One region of the Trichococcus shcherbakoviae genome, then DNA from elsewhere that is predicted to be linked to it. Evidence: predicted binding sites of a transcription regulator. Region 1 holds the regulator's gene; the other holds the start of a gene.
The links. The regulator NrdR, encoded in region 1, represses ribonucleotide reductase genes. The targets are predictions, from matches to a motif close to ACACNATATATNGTGT.
Positions count from the first base shown of each region.

Region 2: nrdD (anaerobic ribonucleoside-triphosphate reductase) is a predicted target of NrdR. The motif match lies at 1,962-1,977, and genes of this name have one in related genera.

Region 1 is NZ_OY762653.1:2,574,039-2,579,747, reverse strand. Features, by position in the region: gene dnaI (primosomal protein DnaI) at 1-854, opposite strand, end outside; gene ACKPBX_RS12200 (replication initiation and membrane attachment family protein) at 854-2,287, opposite strand; gene nrdR (transcriptional regulator NrdR) at 2,284-2,829, opposite strand; gene coaE (dephospho-CoA kinase) at 2,925-3,524, opposite strand; gene mutM (DNA-formamidopyrimidine glycosylase) at 3,531-4,415, opposite strand; gene polA (DNA polymerase I) at 4,453-5,709, opposite strand, start outside.
Region 2 is NZ_OY762653.1:1,586,004-1,591,712, reverse strand. Features, by position in the region: gene ACKPBX_RS07655 (ammonium transporter) at 1-840, opposite strand, end outside; gene ACKPBX_RS07650 (DUF3997 domain-containing protein) at 1,228-1,587, opposite strand; gene nrdD (anaerobic ribonucleoside-triphosphate reductase) at 2,165-4,387, shown strand; gene nrdG (anaerobic ribonucleoside-triphosphate reductase activating protein) at 4,411-4,971, shown strand; gene ACKPBX_RS07635 (nuclease-related domain-containing protein) at 5,348-5,709, shown strand, end outside.

The DNA of each region.
Region 1 (5,709 bases):
CGTTTCGCCTTCATCGGCTCGTCATCGCCCCGGTTGCCCATGCGCAAATGCTCCTCCAACTGCTGCATCGTAAAGTTGGAACTGAAGAATGTCGGCAAGTCTTCCTGCATCCGGTACTGGAGGATGACGCCGAGCACTTCATCACGGATCCAGGTGGAATTGGCTTCCGCTCCGATGTCGTCCAACATCAGGATCTCCGCCTTCTTCACGGCATCGATCTTTTCGTTGACCGTGTTGCTCTGGATCGCCTGCTTCATCTCCATCGTGAAGGTCGGGTAATGCATCAGTGTCGTCAGATGGCCACCCATCGCCAATTCATGCGCAATCGCACCCAACAGATAGGATTTCCCTACTCCGAATGGACCATAGAAATAAAGCGCTTGGTGATGCACTTTCGGATTCCCATTGAATGAATCAATGAAATTCAACGATTCCAGAATGGCCGGCATCCGCTCGTTCGATTGGACAAAGCGATCCAATGTCGCCGTGCGGACATCCTTCGGCATCGACATCGAATGGACGCGGCTCCGCAATTCCTTTTCTTTTTCCTTTGCCATCGTCTCGTCCGTCGGTGTGTAGACGACATCTATGTAACCGGCATTCAATACAAGGTGTGGCTCATAGCCTGGATTCTGCGATTCTTTCCCCAGCTTGATCTTCTCTTTTTCCTGCACATATTCGTGCAATTTTGAATAACTTCTCTCGACGATTTCCCGCGTCAGGCGTTCTTCGTGTTTCTGGAAGAACGCTTGAACATCGGCATCCTTCATGATTGTGTCGATCATGCCTTTGTAGCGTTGGCTGATTTCGGGATTATTCATATATTTGTAGAATGCTCTTCCGATATGATCCATCACTCATCCCCTGCCTTTCCGCTACTCTTTAATTTTTTGATGCGTTCATTCAGTTTTTGTTGCGCTTCCGGCGTCAGCGGTGTTTCCACAACCGACTTATGTTCCTCTTTAGCCCAATCCGGCAAGTTTTCTTTCTTGCGCGCCACCGTTTTCCCATAATTCTTTGCGGTCGTTCGGCTGGCTGCCCGCTTCTCCGCTTTCGCTTTCATCTCGCCGGCGAATTGCTTCGCTTTCGCCAACGCTTTTTCGGGCGAATCGACGCCGTCCTGCAGCCAATCGTTTGCGATGGCTTCCACATAGGCCTTGGAAAGATGCGGATTGTTGAGGATGACCAACACATAGTGCGTCAATACGTTGAGCACACTCGGTTTGAAATCAGCCTTTTCCATCAGCGTACGCAGCAATTGCGTCTCCGAGGCGGTCACGATGCCGCCTTTCTGCTTTTTGATGCTGGTCAAAAATTGATGCGGCGTCAATTGTTCGCACGCCTTGATGAACGAGATCTCTTCACTGGAAAAGCGCGCCTGAATCAATTTTTGTTCCCGGCCTTTTTCAGTATCTTTAGCCAGTTGGATGCTCTGGGTGACTTTGTCCTTTACTTCCAACCGGGTGCTGTGTCTCTGTTCATAGGCATCGGATACAATTTTTTTGAGCGCTTCTCCATCCACTTTGCCTGATTCGATGTCAGCGGCCTCCAGAATGAACTGGGCCATCTGCAGTTCGTCGCAACCATACAGCGTGTAGAGGATAGTGATCGTGTGCTCCAATTCCTTTGTGATGGATTCACGTTTGACGAATTGCTTGTTCAACAGCTGCCGGAAAAACGAGAAGTCAAACCCATCGTTCTCGATCACGGGCAGGCTTGCCGCGTTATCCCCCAACAACGTATTATCGTTCTGCCTCATCCGCGCTTGCTCCGTAAAGGCACTTTCCGAGAAAGAAAAAACATCCAAAAAGGACTTGGTGATATTTTCCGCATTTTTTACGTCGCGGACTTGCCGGCTGAACCGCTGTTGCAACTCGCGGTATTTCCTTTCGCCGACTTTTTCATATAACAGCAACCCCATCAGGTCATCACTGAAAAAAGCATGACTGGACAGCGGCTGCTGCAATTCGTATAGGTACTGCTTCTCAGGCTCGTTTACCAGAAATGTCTTCAGCAAACCGATCCCTTCCAATTTCACGCGCGCTTGATAGAACTCTTGGATTCCGCTGTTCGATAGAGCCAATAATTCGGTGTGAAGCAACTCCTTGCTCCAATAGCTCTCCTGCGGAATCTCCGCAAGCAGCGTCAAATAGAGGCTGAATGCTTGCGGCCCGATGATGGGCTGATACAATTGGGTCAGGATTTTGCGGTCCACATCGGAAATCAAGTTCGTCTGGCTTGCTCTGAAAGGATCCTTAGGACTTATGTTTTGCCATGGATAGCTCATTGTTCATTGTCTTCCTTTCCGGGGGCTGCCTCGTTCGGAGGAGCATCGGATGGTTGGATGTCTGAAGCTTCAGCAGCCGCTTGTTCGGCTTTTTTCTTCTCCATGTTCTTCAATTCATCAAGGAAGGTTTTCCGATCCGAAAATTGGCGGTAAACACTTGCGAAACGGATATAGGCGACGTCGTCTATTTTGGATAACTTATCCATGACGTATTCCCCGATGACGATGCTGGATACTTCATTTTCTCCAAGCGCTCGGATTTCGGCTTCCACCTCATTGACGACAGTCTCCAGTTGTTCGAGGGCGATCGGCCGTTTTTCGCAGGAGCGGATCAATCCCCGCAACAACTTTTCACGGCTGAACTCTTCGCGCGCGCCATTTTTTTTGATGACAAGCAACGGCGTTTGCTCGATCCTTTCGAATGTAGTGAAGCGGAAATGGCATTGTTCGCATTCGCGACGGCGGCGGATGGCTTTCCCGTCATCAGCCGGACGACTATCGACAACACGCGATCCGTGATAGTGACATTTTGGGCATTGCATCGGCTTTCCCCCTTTTCTTTCCTTTATTATCGCTTCATTATAACATACTTGTGGCTCAAAAACCTTGAAAAGATGGTCTTTCCGAGACCATCAGGCTAGGCGGAAAGATGTCCATGCAGCCATTCGTTGACTTGTTTTTCAGTTTCTTCGATCGTCCTGGAATTGTCGATGACAAAGTCCGCCAGCTCTTTTTTCTTTTCGATCGAAAGCTGACTTTGCATTCTCCGGGTGGCTTCCTCCGCATCCAAATGATTGCGGCTCATCAGCCTTTGCAATTGCAGCTCTTCCGGAACATAGACGACCATCACGGCATCGCAGCTGTCCTCATACCCGCCTTCGTACAGCAATGGAATATCCAGCACGATCAAATTGTGCCCTTCCGAAATATAGCGTTCTTTTTCTGCCTGTATCCAATCATTGATGCGCTCCTTCAGCAACACATCCAGTTCTTTACGCTTCTCCCTATCCGAAAAGATCAGCGTTCCCAAACGTTTGCGATCCAGCGTGCCATCAGGCAGCAGATAGGCTTCCCCAAAATGTTCGATGATGTCCGCTAACCCCGGCGCACCCGGAAGAACGACAGCCCTTGCTCCCAAGTCTGCATCGACAACCGGAATGCCCGCAGACAAAAACAGCTTCGCTACAGTCGATTTCCCTGTAGCGATGCTTCCTGTAAGACCCAATATATAACTCATGTTCGTTTATCTCGCCCCTTTGTACGCAACGTCGGTGATGTCTGCTGCCTTCGAACGCGTCTTCGACAGTTGTTGACAATGCGGACAATAATGCGTCCCTCTCTGTGCAACCCTTATTTTTTCGATCGGATGGCCGCAGTTTGGACAAGGTTGTCCGGTCTGTCCGTAGACGGCAAGGGAGACTTGGAATTTACCTGCCTCACCCAACGTGTTTTTGTAGGTCCGGATAGTCGACCCTCCGGCTTCCACCGATCTGCTGATCACATCGATGATGGCTTCCTGCAGTCTTTTGGCTGCAGCCGGCCCGATTGTGTCGGCTGCTTGAAGGGGATGGATTCTGGCTTGGAAAAGCGACTCATCCGCATAGATATTTCCGACGCCGGCAACAATGTTCTGGTCAAGGATGACCGCTTTGATCGCCCGATGCGACTTGGCAAGATCTTTCTTGAACTTGCTCAATTTGAAGAAATCCGCGGTCGGTTCCGGCCCCATCTTTTGGAAAGGTTCATAATCATCCCGCTTTTCGATCGGCAACAGCGTGAATTTGCCGAACTTGCGCACGTCAAGGTAACGCAATTGGCGGCCATCGGCGAGATAAAAAATGACATGGGTATGCTTTTTGATCGGTTCACCGGATTCGCTCACCTCATATTTACCTTCCATCCGCAGATGGGAAATCATCGCCCAGTGGTCCAACAAGAAAATCAGATACTTGCCGCGGCGTTCGATGGTGTTGATCTGTTCCCCCCGCAGGACCGTCTTGAACCGTTCAGTGGAGAAAGGCGGCGTGATCATACGATCCCAAAAGACGGCTACATCTATGATAACGGCTCCTCCGACAAGGTTAACGAGCCCCTTGCGGATGGTTTCTACTTCTGGCAATTCCGGCATAAGCAGCCCCCTTTCTTTTTATCAGATTGTTCCTTGTTTATTTTGCTTCATACCAGCTGTCGCCGAAATTACTGTCCACTTTAAGCGGCACAGCCAAGGAGACAGCATGCTCCATGATTTCCGGCACCAATTTTTCCAATACCGGAATTTCTTCTTCCGGGCATTCGAAGATCAGTTCATCGTGAACCTGCAGCAGCATGTTCGCTTGAAGACCTTTTTCCTTGAGGACTTTATCCATCCGGACCATCGCAACTTTGATGATATCTGCGGCAGTGCCTTGGATCGGCGAATTGATGGCAGTCCGTTCCGCAAAGGAGCGCAGATTGAAGTTGCGGTTATGGATGTCAGGCAGGTAGCGGCGTCTGTGGAATAACGTTTCGACATAACCGTTCTCTTTCGCTTCTTTGACGATGTCCTCCATAAATTGCTTCACACCTGGATATTTTTCGAAATAACGGTCAATGAATTCTTGAGCGGCTTTTCGGGTGATGTTCAGGTTTTGGGACAACCCATAGTCGCTGATTCCGTAAACAACGCCAAAATTGACGGCCTTCGCTTGTCGGCGCAGATTGGCGGTGACGTCTTCCGGTTTCTCGATGCCAAAAACACGCATTGCGGTCGAAGTATGGATATCCTGGCCTTCCAGGAAAGCTTCGCGCAGATGCTCATCCCCGGAAATGTGCGCCAGCACACGCAATTCGATCTGTGAATAGTCGGAGGCGAACAGCTTCCAACCTTCTTGTTGCGGAACGAAAGCTTGTCTGATTTTCCGGCCTTCCTCCATCCGGATCGGGATGTTCTGCAGGTTCGGATCGACGGAACTCAAACGGCCGGTCTGCGTCAATGTCTGTTGATAGCGCGTATGGATCTTTCCGGTTTCCGGTTTGATGAATTTCAAGAGCCCTTCCACGTAGGTCGATTGCAACTTGGACAACTGTCGGTAATTCAGGATGTGCTCAACGATCGGCGCTTGCGCCTGCAGTTTTTCCAGCACATCGACCGCTGTCGAATAGCCCGTTTTCGTCTTTTTGATGGCGGGCAAGCCCATCTTCTCGAACAGGATGACACCCAGCTGCTTCGGTGAGTTGATGTTGAACTCTTCCCCCGCTTCGGCATAGATGGTTTTCTCGATTTCAAGCAAACGGCCGGCAAATTCTTCTTTCATTGTCAAAAGACGCTGCGGTTCCACTTTTATCCCCTGGATTTCCATGTGCGCTAAGACAAACGACAAAGGCAGTTCCATTTCGTAATACAGGTCTTTTTGCACGTTACTTTCCAGTTCCGCGTTCAATTG
Region 2 (5,709 bases), 990 kb from region 1:
AGATACGACCGCACAGCCTGCAGTAATGGCTACAAGACCTGCCAATGAACCGTTCAGCGTCATTGAAACATCGGGCTTACCATATTTCTTCCAAGTGAATAAGAGAGTGACCAGAGTAGCTGTAACTGCGGATAAATTTGTATTCAAGAAGATAGTACCGATCAAGGCAAGGGTTTCGTCTCCTGTTGCCGCAACGGTTGAAGCCCCGTTGAATCCGAACCATGCGAACCATAGGATGAATACGCCTAGTGCACCGATTGTCAGGTTGTGTCCAGGAATGACTTGTGCTTTGCCATCTTTATATTTTCCGATACGCGGACCGACGATAGCAGCACCGACAAGTGCAGCGATGCCTCCGACCATATGCACGGCTGTGGATCCAGCGAAGTCGATGAAGCCCATTTGAGCTAACCAACCGCCGCCCCAGATCCAGTGACCTGAGATAGGATAGATCAACAAGGAGATGATGAAGGAGTACACGAGATAAGAGCTGAATTTTGTCCGTTCCGCAACAGCTCCGGATACGATAGTGGCTGCAGTTGCCGCGAATACGTTTTGAAACATGAAATGTACGGTTCCAGGAATGGTGGAATCAAGTCCCTCCATAAATAAGGCAGGTGTTCCGATGATGCCGGCGATATCGTCCCCGAACATGATGCTGTATCCGATGAGGAAGAATCCCAACGATCCGAGCACAAAGTCCATGAGGTTTTTCATGATGATGTTCGCCGCGTTCTTGGCACGAGTGAATCCCGTCTCGACCATTGCGAAACCGGCTTGCATAAAGAATACCAATACCGTTCCCAGCAAGGTCCATAATGTATCTACTGATGAAAACATAATAATTCCTCCTTTTGTTTTAGCATAGCCTTAGTTTATAGAAATAATTTTATTGAGGCTATATCCTGCTTACCAACCATGTTATATAATCTTACATATCTTTCAAACCAACGTTTGCAAGCGTTTAAATGTTAAAACGATGAGAGGTTTAATCTTAAATCTCATCTAATTGCAGTAATGTTGGATGGATTTGTGTTTTTTTGGTCAATATGATTAAAATAAACCTGACATGGGAGAGTAGGGAATATGGCGGATGTCAGAATCACTGACAAGAAAGAGGTCGCATTGGCAGGGAAATCCGACGAAAAGTGAAATTTCACAACAAAAAACCGTAAAGGGAACATGATCACATGCGCCCCTTACGGCTTTTTTATTTTTTGGTATCTTCTAAAAGTTGATGATCCAGTCCATTTCCGATAATTCGATCAATGGCAGCTCAATCGCTTCCTCTTTTAGTGCCTTCCCGAACCCTTCTTTGGAAAAAGGGCCTTTTACAGATTCAATTCTTCTATCGATAATAAAATATTCGAATGCTTCATTATGTTCTTTTTCAAGAATGATAAATTCATCGGTCCAATTCAATCGTGTAATGTAGCCCTGTATGTTTCCAGTCGGGTAGCGATAAGATGAAGGCAGATGGAAAAGGTTTTGCCAAGAAGCGCACTGTCTCAAAAATAGGTCTTCTCCGACCGGTATTCTAAATTTAGCAATTTTGGATATTTCAGGCAACATTCTATTTTTCCACACTAGCATTTCCCCCCTTTTTATCTCCTCATTCTTTTGACATCCTTACGGCACAAAAAACCGGATAATGGATCCGAAAAAAAGAATGAATCGCTTACATTTGTGACAAGTCATAGTATAACCGCTTTTATTTCCAAAGTACAGCAGATTCTATTGATTTTATGTACTTTATATGTTTTTTAACATTTTTTTTAATATTAGGGGCATTGTTCGGAAATCAAAACGGATCAGCTGGGTTTGTTTGGCTATTGTTTCTGTTCTGACTATGTAAGCGGGAGTCTGCTAAGGAAATAGCAAGCATTCCATTTTCAGGGCATTTTCTTATTGACCAACAGAACAAAATGTGTCTGATTGCTCTAGGTGTACTTTGCTATAAAACACTATATATTGTGGTGGAAATTTATGTGTGGATGATATATAGTATATACAGTGAATCGAAACAGAGACTACTTTAAGTGGAGGTATATGACTTGAGAAGCGCGTCCCGCAAGGAAAGCTTGCTCATTTTGTAACGACCTCTTACTTTTTATTAGCTTTTTTTGCATGTTCGGTTAATTTTTAACTAGGGAGTGGGAAAAATATGGCTTCATTACCAACGGATTTCTTAAATGAAAGCACGAATCTTCAAGTCGCTGACGCAGAAGTGAATATCCAAGTGTTGAAGGCGGATGGACGGGTAGTTCCTTTTCATGCCAAGAAAATATATAAAGCGATCAAGAAGGCGGAGCGTTTCTTGTCTGAACAGAACGAAGCGGCTGCAGATTACGATGTGGATGCTGTCGTGGCTTTGGTCGTAGACAAACTGATTGCATCAGAAACGGAAAGTGTTTCGACGGATGATATCCATGATCAAGTTGAAGCGACACTTGCTGAAATGGGGAATCTGCCGTTAGCGGAAGCCTACAATACCTATAAATTGACGAAAAAAGTCAAAAAGCTGCAACAACAGGACATCGAATTGCGCATCCAAAGTCTGATGAATGCCGATCAGAGCATCGTCAATGAGAATGCCAACAAGGATAGCCGCGTCTTCAATACGATCCGTGACTTGACGGCAGGAGTGGCTGCAAAAGCAATCGGACTGAGAATGCTGCCGAAACACGTTTCCAACGCCCATATGAAAGGCGATATCCATTATCATGACCTGGATTACCAACCGTATTCACCGATGACGAACTGTGTTCTGATCGATTTCCAGAATATGCTTCGTGAAGGTTTCAAAATCGGCAATGCAGAAGTAGACAGCCCGCGTTCAGTCAACACAGCGACTGCCCAAATGGCGCAGATTTTTGCGAACGTCGCTTCCAGCCAATACGGCGGCTGCAGTGCAGACCGTGTTGATGAAGTGTTGGCACCATACGCACGCCTGAACTATGAGAAACATCTGGAAACGGCTAAGGATTGGGTGGAAGGCGAAGCGAAACAAATCGCTTATGCCGAAGAAAAAACCCGCAAAGACATCTACGATGCTATGCAAAGCCTGGAGTACGAAATCAATACACTCTACACTTCAAACGGACAAACACCATTCACCACACTCGGATTCGGGTTGGGGACGGATTGGTTTGCACGCGAAATCCAAAAAGCAGTTCTGCAAGTGCGCATCAAAGGATTGGGCAAGGAAAGACGCACAGCGATCTTCCCGAAATTGATCTTCGCCTTGAAAAAAGGCACGAACTTGGAGACACAAGATCCAAACTATGACATCAAACAATTGGCCATCACTTGCGCCACGAAACGGATGTATCCGGATGTGCTGATGTACGATAAAATCGTTGAATTGACAGGCAGTTTCAAGACACCGATGGGTTGCCGTTCCTTCCTGCAGGGATGGAAAGACGAAAACGGAAACGAAGTCAATTCCGGTCGGATGAATCTTGGGGTCGTGACGTTGAACATCCCGAGAATCGCCTTGGAGTCGGAAGGGAATCCGGAAGCATTCTGGAACATCTTCGAGGAACGTTTGGCGATCTGTAAGGATGCTCTTGTCTACCGTGTCGAGCGCACCAAAGAAGCGACGCCTACGAACGCACCAATCCTGTATCAGCACGGAGCCTTCGGGAAACGTCTGGGCGAAACGGACAATGTCGACGAACTGTTCAAGGACAAACGCGCTACAGTCTCCCTAGGTTACATCGGGCTGTATGAAGCGGCTACCGTCTTTTACGGTGGAGATTGGGAAACGAATCCGGAAGCGAAAGCCTTCACTTTGGACATCGTCAAGAAGATGAAGGAAAAAACGGATGCTTGGGGCAACCAATACGGTTACCATTTCAGCGTCTACTCGACTCCGAGCGAAAGCTTGACCGATCGCTTCTGCAGCATGGACACAGAGAAATTCGGCATCATTTCCGACATCACGGATAAGGAATACTATACAAACAGCTTCCATTACGATGTCCGCAAGAATCCGAATCCTTTCGAGAAAATCGCCTTTGAAATGGAATATCCGCAATATTGCTCAGGCGGATTTATCCATTATTGCGAATACCCGAACCTGCAACAAAATCCGAAAGCGTTGGAAACAGTCTGGGATTTCGCCTACGACAAAGTCGGCTACCTGGGAACGAACACACCGATCGATCACTGCCTGGAGTGCGGTTTCGAAGGGGACTTCAATCCTACCGAGCGCGGGTTCCAATGCCCGGAATGCGGCAATACCGATCCGCAGACATGCGACGTCGTAAAACGCACATGCGGTTATCTCGGTAACCCACAGATCCGTCCGATGGTGAAAGGTCGCCACAAAGAGATTTCCGCCCGCGTCAAACATCTGCATGCGGATTGCAAGTCAGAACAGTAATCAGAACAGTTAGGTGATGTGAAGTGAAAAACCCGCAACCGCAAGAATGGTTGGCAGAGAAATACAGCAAGGACAAAGTGGCGGACTACAAGCCTTTCAACTTTGTCGATGGCGAAGGCGTGCGCTGCAGCATCTATCTGAGCGGCTGCCTGTTCGCCTGCGAAGGCTGCTACAACAAGATTGTCCAAAACTTCGACTATGGGATTGCCTACACCGACGAGCTTGAGGAACAGATCATGGCCGATCTGCGTCAGCCTTATGTGCAAGGCCTGACGCTTTTGGGCGGCGAACCTTTCCTCAACACGAAGGTCGCGCTGCGGCTTGCGCAGCGGATCCGGGCAGAGTTCGGCCGGACCAAGGACATCTGGGGCTGGACCGGTTACTACTGGGACGAACTGGCTGGAGAATCCGAGGATAAGCAGGAATTGCTACGCTTGATGGATGTGCTCGTCGACGGCCGCTTCGAACTGTCCAAACGGGATCTGACTCTGAAATTCCGCGGCAGCTCCAACCAAACAATCATTGATGTACAAAAATCGCTCGAAGTCGGAGAAAAGGTTCTCTGGGCCAATGGTTACGAATAAAACAGCGTGAAATAATCAAGAATTGGCTAGGACTTATTGCCAGCATTCAAAGACAGTTTTATTACTGAACTTTGGGGCTGGGCAAGTTCTAGCTTTTTTTGTTGTGACGGCAGAATGGCGCCTGGCTGGGGGTGGCCAAAACCCGGTGAGGCGACCCTCTCCGGGAATCAGCGCCTCGCGGCTGACCGAAAACCCGGTGAGGCGACCCTCGCCGGGAACCAGCGCCTCGCGGCCGATCGAAATCCCGGCGAGACAGCCCTCGCCGGGATTTTTTCTCCCAAAGAATTTTTAAGTCCAGGTATTTTGGCCTATTAATGAACAAAGATTGAAATAAATCTTCTCCTATAGCGCAATTGGCAACATATTACGTATGTTTATGGTAGTAAATAAATATAATGGAGTGAGCGCTATCGCATACAAGGAACGCATGAAACCCAAGCTTCTCCGCATCTATGAGGTTCTGTCCAATCGCATGATCCTGAGCAGTGATGACCACTATTACCACCTTCATCTAGATAAAGGTTTCGATGGGGAATACGGGTTAGATGGACTTACGGAACCATTATCTTCGCACTGCTTGGTACTGAATGATTTGCAGTTGGAATTCAGAAAATCTTCTTTTCAAGTCGATACGCTGTTGATTTGTACTGACAAAATACGACTGTACGAAGTTAAGAATTACGAGGGAGTTCATACATGGGCTGATGATAAATTACTTAAATCAACCGGTGTATATCT